2 linked regions of the Methanolobus zinderi genome follow. The protein of the gene in region 1 binds, or shares a complex with, the protein of each later gene. Links are inferred from orthologs where the notes say so. Each region holds a gene or a part of one and is shown on either strand. Other genes may lie near its edges.

The links.
Region 2: the proteins of mcrC (region 1) and HWN40_RS00355 are in contact, whole or in part, in a cryo-EM structure (PDB 9H1L), measured with the Methanococcus maripaludis proteins. The link is inferred for Methanolobus zinderi from one-to-one orthologs. Residues at the interface, in WP_011171501.1 of Methanococcus maripaludis: Arg5, Lys6, Glu7, Gln8, Ile9, Val10, Asp11, Cys12, Arg13, Ala14, Val15, Met16, Gly17, Gly19, Glu20, Gly22, Gly23, Leu24, Gln26, Arg27, Gly28, Thr29, Phe30, Ala31, Glu32, Leu34, Asn36, Thr51, Tyr59, Arg62; in WP_011170365.1 of Methanococcus maripaludis: Arg6, Glu8, Gln30, His32, Val33, Met34, Gln35, Tyr39, Leu80, Ser81, Arg82, Leu85, Pro86, His87, Cys90, Asp91, Ser93, Glu94, Arg97, Lys98, Lys102, Pro103, Asn104, Met105, Ile106, Gly107, Ala109, His110, Lys122, Glu123.

Annotation. Positions count from the first base shown.
Region 1 is NZ_CP058215.1:895,972-899,237, forward strand. What follows is about bases 173-3,111. They hold mcrC (methyl-coenzyme M reductase I operon protein C), read left to right. Parts: upstream 173-1,305; coding sequence 1,306-1,917; downstream 1,918-3,111. Other genes in these bases: mcrB (coenzyme-B sulfoethylthiotransferase subunit beta), read left to right, coding at 173-773; mcrD (methyl-coenzyme M reductase operon protein D), read left to right, coding at 812-1,306; mcrG (coenzyme-B sulfoethylthiotransferase subunit gamma), read left to right, coding at 1,924-2,673; mcrA (coenzyme-B sulfoethylthiotransferase subunit alpha), read left to right, coding at 2,684-3,111. Outside these bases: more of mcrB, read left to right, coding at 1-172; more of mcrA, read left to right, coding at 3,112-3,266.
Region 2 is NZ_CP058215.1:72,546-75,863, reverse strand. What follows is about bases 238-3,228. They hold HWN40_RS00355 (methanogenesis marker 7 protein), read left to right. Parts: upstream 238-1,260; coding sequence 1,261-2,196; downstream 2,197-3,228. Other genes in these bases: HWN40_RS00345 (presenilin family intramembrane aspartyl protease PSH), read right to left, coding at 2,711-3,228; HWN40_RS00350 (carboxymuconolactone decarboxylase family protein), read left to right, coding at 2,234-2,707; HWN40_RS00360 (methanogenesis marker 17 protein), read left to right, coding at 662-1,261; HWN40_RS00365 (methanogenesis marker 15 protein), read left to right, coding at 238-657. Also shown: more of HWN40_RS00365, read left to right, coding at 1-237; more of HWN40_RS00345, read right to left, coding at 3,229-3,318.

The sequences.
Region 1 (3,266 bases):
TCCCACAGAAGAACGAAGGTCTTGGTTACTCACTGAGGAACATCACAACAAACCACATCGCAGCAATTACCGGAAAGAAGGCAATTAATGCAGCAGCACTTTCATCCATCTTCGAGCAGGTAGGTATGTACGAGATGGGTAACGCTGTAGGACCATTCGAGAGACACCAGTTACTCGGTCTTGCATACCAGGGTCTTAACGCAAACAACTTCGTTTACGACATCGTAAAGGAGAACGGTAAGAACGGTACAATAGGCAGTGTGATCGAGTCTACAGTAGACAGAGCTCTTGAAGCTGGTATCATATCAGTTGACAAGACAGCACCATCCGGATACAACTTCTACAAGGCAAACGACGTTTCCATGTGGAATGCATGCGCAGCAGTCGGTCAGCTTGCAGCAACCATGGTAAACTGTGGTGCAGGCAGGGCAGCTCAGAACGTATCATCAACCATCCTCTACTTCAACGATATGCTTGAGAAGGAAACAGGTCTTCCAGGCTGTGACATGGGTAGGGCACAGGGTACTGCAGTAGGATTCTCATTCTTCAGCCACTCTATCTACGGTGGCGGTGGACCAGGTATCTTCAACGGTAACCACGTTGTAACCAGGCACTCCAGAGGTTTCGCAATTCCTTGTGTATGTGCAGCAGTCTCACTTGACGCAGGCACACAGATGTTCTCAATCGAGAAGACATCAGGACTTGTCGGCAGCGTATTCGGATCAATTCCAGAGTTCAAGGAGCCAATCAAAGCAGTGGCAGGAGCTCTCTAAGACACAAAACCCTCCTAAAATATCACAGGTAATTACAAATGGTAAATTCTTCAGACACAAACTGTGTGCAGCTTGAAATATTCCCTTCGAGACTGCTCAAACCGGAAACAGCCCAGAAGTTGTTGAACGCAATCGCTGATATCAACGGTGTTACAAGGTTGTTTGTCCATGGGCCCAGACTTCCCGATACTGTCCCGTACGGACCTGCAAAGGGTGAACCTGTGCATCATCTAGGGAAAACAGTAATTGAGGTTGCAGGGCAGGCTATGGAACTTGCCGTTTATGTCGGTGGCATCCGTATGGAAGTCATCGATGTCGATGTAAAGGAGCAGGTCAGGGAAGTTTGTGAAAATATCCTTCCGGTCTCATTTGAGTTCAGGGAAGGTCAGTTCATTCCTACAAAACAGACTGTGACAGACTACGCAAAACGCGGGCCTGGTGCAGATCCTCTGATGCTGGGAATGACCGATCCCAAGGGAAAACTGAAACATAATCCTGTATGTATCCTCAAACCTGACTTTTTGGATGAATAATTATGTTTGACCGGGAAACACAGGTTGTAGACTGCAGACACGGCATGGGCCTTGGCAGAGGAGGAGGACTTGCACAGCGAGGAACTCTTTCCGAGACCGGCAGAGCCGATGTGATTGCAGTTGCAATGAGTCCCGGAAGAAGACATATAACAAAACCCGTTTGTGAACTAACATACGGGATGCGCAGAGAGGAGATCCAGGTCAGTGTGCTTGTGCTAAGCACCGGTTCAGGTGTTCCGGACACCAATATGGGTTCGGGCTCTTTCGGTATCAACCCTGAAGAGATAGCACAGATTAACAGGCACAAGGTTGCCGTTATCCACACAGGGAACATCAGGGAACATGTAGTACGGAAGGTTAAGGCGATACTTGAAGAAGCCAGTGTCCCTGCAGTAGTTGTTTGTCAGATCCCCGTAGATTTCGAGGATTTTGCAATGGCAGGAGTAAAGACACGGCTTGTAAAACCACAGGAAAGTGATATTTTAACCAAAGGAAGGGTGATGGAAATTGTGAGCGGAGTGACACGAGGAGAATCATGTTCAAGGGAAAAGCTGAACGAGCTCGTGAAAGCCGTGAAAACCACAATGAGATCATTAGAGAATCAGGAGTGATTAATTATGGCATATGAACCACAATATTATCCAGGAGCAACATCCGTTGCAGAAAACAGAAGGAAACACATGTCAGGAAAGGTCGAGAAGCTCAGAGACATTTCCGACGAAGACCTGACATTAATACTTGGTCACCGTGCACCAGGCAGTGACTACCCAAGCACACACCCACCTCTTGCAGAAATGGGTGAACCGGAAGACTCAATCAGGGAACTGGTAGAGCCAACACCAGGCGCAAAGGCCGGTGACAGGGTAAGGTACGTACAGTTCGTTGACTCAATGTACAACGCACCTTCAACCCCATACTTCAGATCCTACGCAGCAGCAATCAACTTCAGAGGTGTCGACCCAGGTACACTTTCCGGTCGTCAGGTAGTTGAAGCTCGTGAGAGGGACATGGAAGAACTTGCAAAGTTCCAGATCGAGACTGAAATGACCTGTCCGGCACTCGCTGGCCTCAGGGGCGCAACAGTACACGGTCACTCACTCAGGCTTCCTGAAGACGGTGTAATGTTCGACATGCTCGAGAGGGTAAGAAAAGAAGGCGACAACATCATTATGCACAAGGACCAGGTAGGAAGACCAATCGACAAGAAGGTCAACCTCGGAAAGCCAATGTCCGAAGAGGAAGCAGCAAAGAGGACAACAATCTACCGTGTTGACAACGTTGCATTCAGGGACGACGACGAAGTCATTGAGTGGGTCCAGAGAGTATTTGACCAGAGAACCATCTACGGCTTCAAGCCAGAGAACTGAGGTGATTATAATGGCAGATGACAGACAGAGGAAATTTGCAAAACAGATGGAGATCAAGTTCACTAAAGAACATGGTACCAACAAGATGGAAGGCGGTGAGATCACAGACAAGCATGTAAAATACTACAGGCTTGGTGTCGATCAGAACCCTAGAAAATTAGAGATGAAAAAGGCAGGTGCAGAACTTGCAAAGAAGAGAGGACTTGTCGGTTACAACCCAATGATGCACTGTGGTGGTATCCCACTCGGTCAGAGAGCACTTACCCCATCATTCCTGTCCGGTACAGACATGATGGTCGAGATCGATGACCTTCACTACGTCAACAACTCTGCAATGCAGCAGATGTGGGATGACATCAGAAGGAGTATCGTTGTCGGTATGGACCTTGCACACGAGACACTCGAGAAGAGGCTCGGTATCGAGGTCACACCAGAAACAATCAACCACTACCTTGAGACACTCAACCACGCACTTCCTGGTGGAGCAGTTGTCCAGGAACACATGGTCGAGACACACCCAGCTCTTGTAGATGACTGTTACGTCAAGATGTTCACCGGTGACGATGAACTCGCAGACGAGATCGACAGCCAGT
Region 2 (3,318 bases), 820 kb from region 1 along the record:
GAGGAAGCAGGTGTCAAACGTGAGGACATACAGGCAATGGGAACCACGGGCTATGGTCGTTTCCTGGTTGGTGAACACTTTAACGCTCAGCTTATACAGGAAGAGATCACGGTAAACTCCAAGGGAGCGGTTTACCTTGCTGACAAGCAGAAGGGTTCGGCCACTGTCATCGACATAGGAGGTATGGATAACAAGGCCATATCCGTTGAGGATGGTATCCCCGGAATGTTTACCATGGGAGGCATCTGCGCCGGTGCATCAGGTCGTTTCCTGGATATGACCGCCAAGAGGCTGGGTGTGGACATTACCGAACTGGGCGCGCTGGCAGTAAAGGGCATGCAGCAAAATGTGAGCATGAACAGTTACTGTATTGTTTTCGGTATCCAGTCCCTGGTGAACTCACTTGCAAAGGGTGCAAGTCCCGAAGACGTTGCTGCTGCTGCCTGTTACAGTGTTGTGGAACAGATATTCGAGCAGCAACTGCAGGAAGTCGATGTAAAGGAACCTCTCATACTTGTGGGAGGATCATCACTTATTGAGGGTGTTCCCAAGGCACTTGGTGACCTGCTAAAGGTTGAGGTACTTGTTCCTCCGAACTCCCATCTGATCGGTGCGGTGGGAAGTGCCTTGCTTGCATCAGGATATGTGGAGGATTAACTCCATGGAAGCTCTCGAGACCTTTATTGTAGAATCCACGGTACCTGAGGAAGGTGAAGCTTACAGGAGCATAATCTCGGACGTCATCTCGGAGCTTGTACTGGGCGGAGCCATCGGTAGAATAAAGGTTGTCATCAGGCCCGAGGATTCGCTCTTTCAGATGGCTATTATCCTGAGAGGAAGCCAGAACCCTGTAAAACTCTCAGACTTTGGCGAGGCAGGATACGGGGCACTGGAAAAGAAAGAGGTCAAAATCACGATCAATGAGGAAAAGTATCTGCCTGCCCTGCTTGAGAAACTGTGGGCAAGGTACGGCCGTGGAAATGTGACACAACCCGAGAGAAGGACCGTTCTTGTAAGACAAAAAGGTGATCTTGAAACGGAGATAGAGTTCCTGATGGAAATGGTGGTTGCCGATCCGAAACAGACCCTGCTCTCAAGACTTGTGGAAATGGCAATAAGGTCAACTCCCGAGGGTTTCAGGGTGCGTTATCATTCCATGAAGGACAATTATTTTATTTTCGTGGCCAGTGAGGACAGCCTCAGACCCGAATGGATAGATGAAGGGCATAAGATACTTGCCGAACTACAGGAGGTGGAATAATGGCTGCAGTGCTTGAACCGTATATCTACGAAGGTGGTATCCATAAGCACACCCTGATCACCGAACTTCTGGAAGATCTGGGCGGATACCTGATACAGAAGGTACCGGCTGCCACAGAAGTCACCCTTACCATGCTGATACCCCGGGAAGATGTGCATCTGATCGAGGAGCTCGGCAAGAAACTGCTCGGCACACTCACAAAGGCTCCGCTCACGGGCACTGAAATCGCCGTGGTGTCTCCTACATTGGCATCCCATCACCTGCCCCACTCTGCCTGCGACGTTGCAGAGCACCTGCGCAGGGATGGTGCCAATACGAATATGCTCGGTCTTGCAAGAGGTATGGGAAGAAGGGTTGCGCTGTCTGCTGACTATGAGCGCAGGCTTATAAACGAGCATGATCTGGCTGTATTCTCTTTTGGTACCTTCAGTGACTGTATCAAGAACAAAAAACCAAAGCTTCTTGAAGGTGTGAGGATTCCCAAGGTAGTGACCGGAGGCCCGGAGCTTAAGACCGAGGAGGTTGCACATGCCGATGTGTATGTGGGTAATATAGGAAGGGTTGCCCACCGTCTGCGCAAATCGGATGAGATCAGTTCACTGGATGTCATGAACCAGAAGGTCGGTGAGGTCGTGGAAAAGATGCGTGAGGAACTTGCAAAGGATCCTCTGGCGGTACTGCCCCCGAGGGTTATGAAGGAAGTGCATGAACAGGTACCTCAGATATACGAGGTACTCACGCCAGCCCCGATAACCCTGCAGCTTGACGGTCTGCGCATAAAACTTCCCTACGGGCAGTTCCATGAAAAGATAGAGAACCTTGAATTCGATGAGGGTATAAGGCTTTCAGAGCTTGCAAGGATAACCCCCTCCAAAATGAAAAATTATATATTGGTCAAAATCAAACGTGAATCTGAGGTTGGCTTTGTTATTTGACAGCAATCGTCCATCTCTCTGAACCGAGGCTGTTCTCATGGAAATCGAAAAGATACGGAAAACTATTGATAAGGATACCGACGAGGCTGTAGAAGATATTCTCACAGAGGTGGAAGAACGTTATGGTGAAATTCCGTATATTGTGAATTTCATGAAGGACATGCCCGAGCTGTTCATCCCGAGGATGATATACGAGAACAGCGTCATGCGTGAGTTCAGGCGTATGGACCCTAAAACTGTGGAACTCATATGTATTGCTGTTTCCTCAGCACTTCGGTGCGAATACTGTCTGAAGACCCATGTAAGGGTTGCGAAGAGACTTGGAGTATCAAAGGAAGAGATATTCGATTCTATTCTGATTGCTTCCACGATATCCAATGCCGCCGTGCTTGCTGAAGGTACACGTTCCCTGGACTCGGAATTCAGCGAGGATGAGTCCGAAAAGCAGAATAGCAGGGATGGTACCTGCACGATCTGCAATATCGCTTCGGAGCTTCCCGAAGAAGAATAATTTTCAGTAGAAAGGTGTTCCTGCTATGAGAACGCCTACGATGTAACCCAGGATCACACCACCGTTCAAAAATGGTAGTCCTGCCTGTGGTTTTCCTCTCATTACAAGTACTGTTAGTGCAATGAATCCCACTAGAGTACCTACCATGGCTGCCAGTGCCGGGATGTTTATGAATCCTGCTATCCGGTATGCGTCTGTGAGGAAGATGTTTGCCGATACCACAAGTATGGTCGGCATGATGGCGTCTCCCAGACCCATGAAGAACGCTTCCCTCTCCTCTCCCTCTTCTTTTTTGAAGGAGTCCTCGATAAAGGAATATTTCATGTGCTTTGGCATCACGAAAAGTATTGGGAGACGCATATCCATAACTCCTTCTGCAAGGTCTATCATGTGTTTTGTCCTGTAAACTGCGATGGCATCATATATTGCCAGAAGTCCGAGGAGTACCACCACCGGTATTATGGAAAGTGAGATGCCGAATATTGCACTGGCTCCCGCACCGATTAGCAGTCCCACTGTGTTTATCACATACCATTCCGGGAACTTATAGAGGAGCACGGTCAGGATCACGGCAAGGGAAATTGAGATCACGTTATTGATCAGAGCGGATA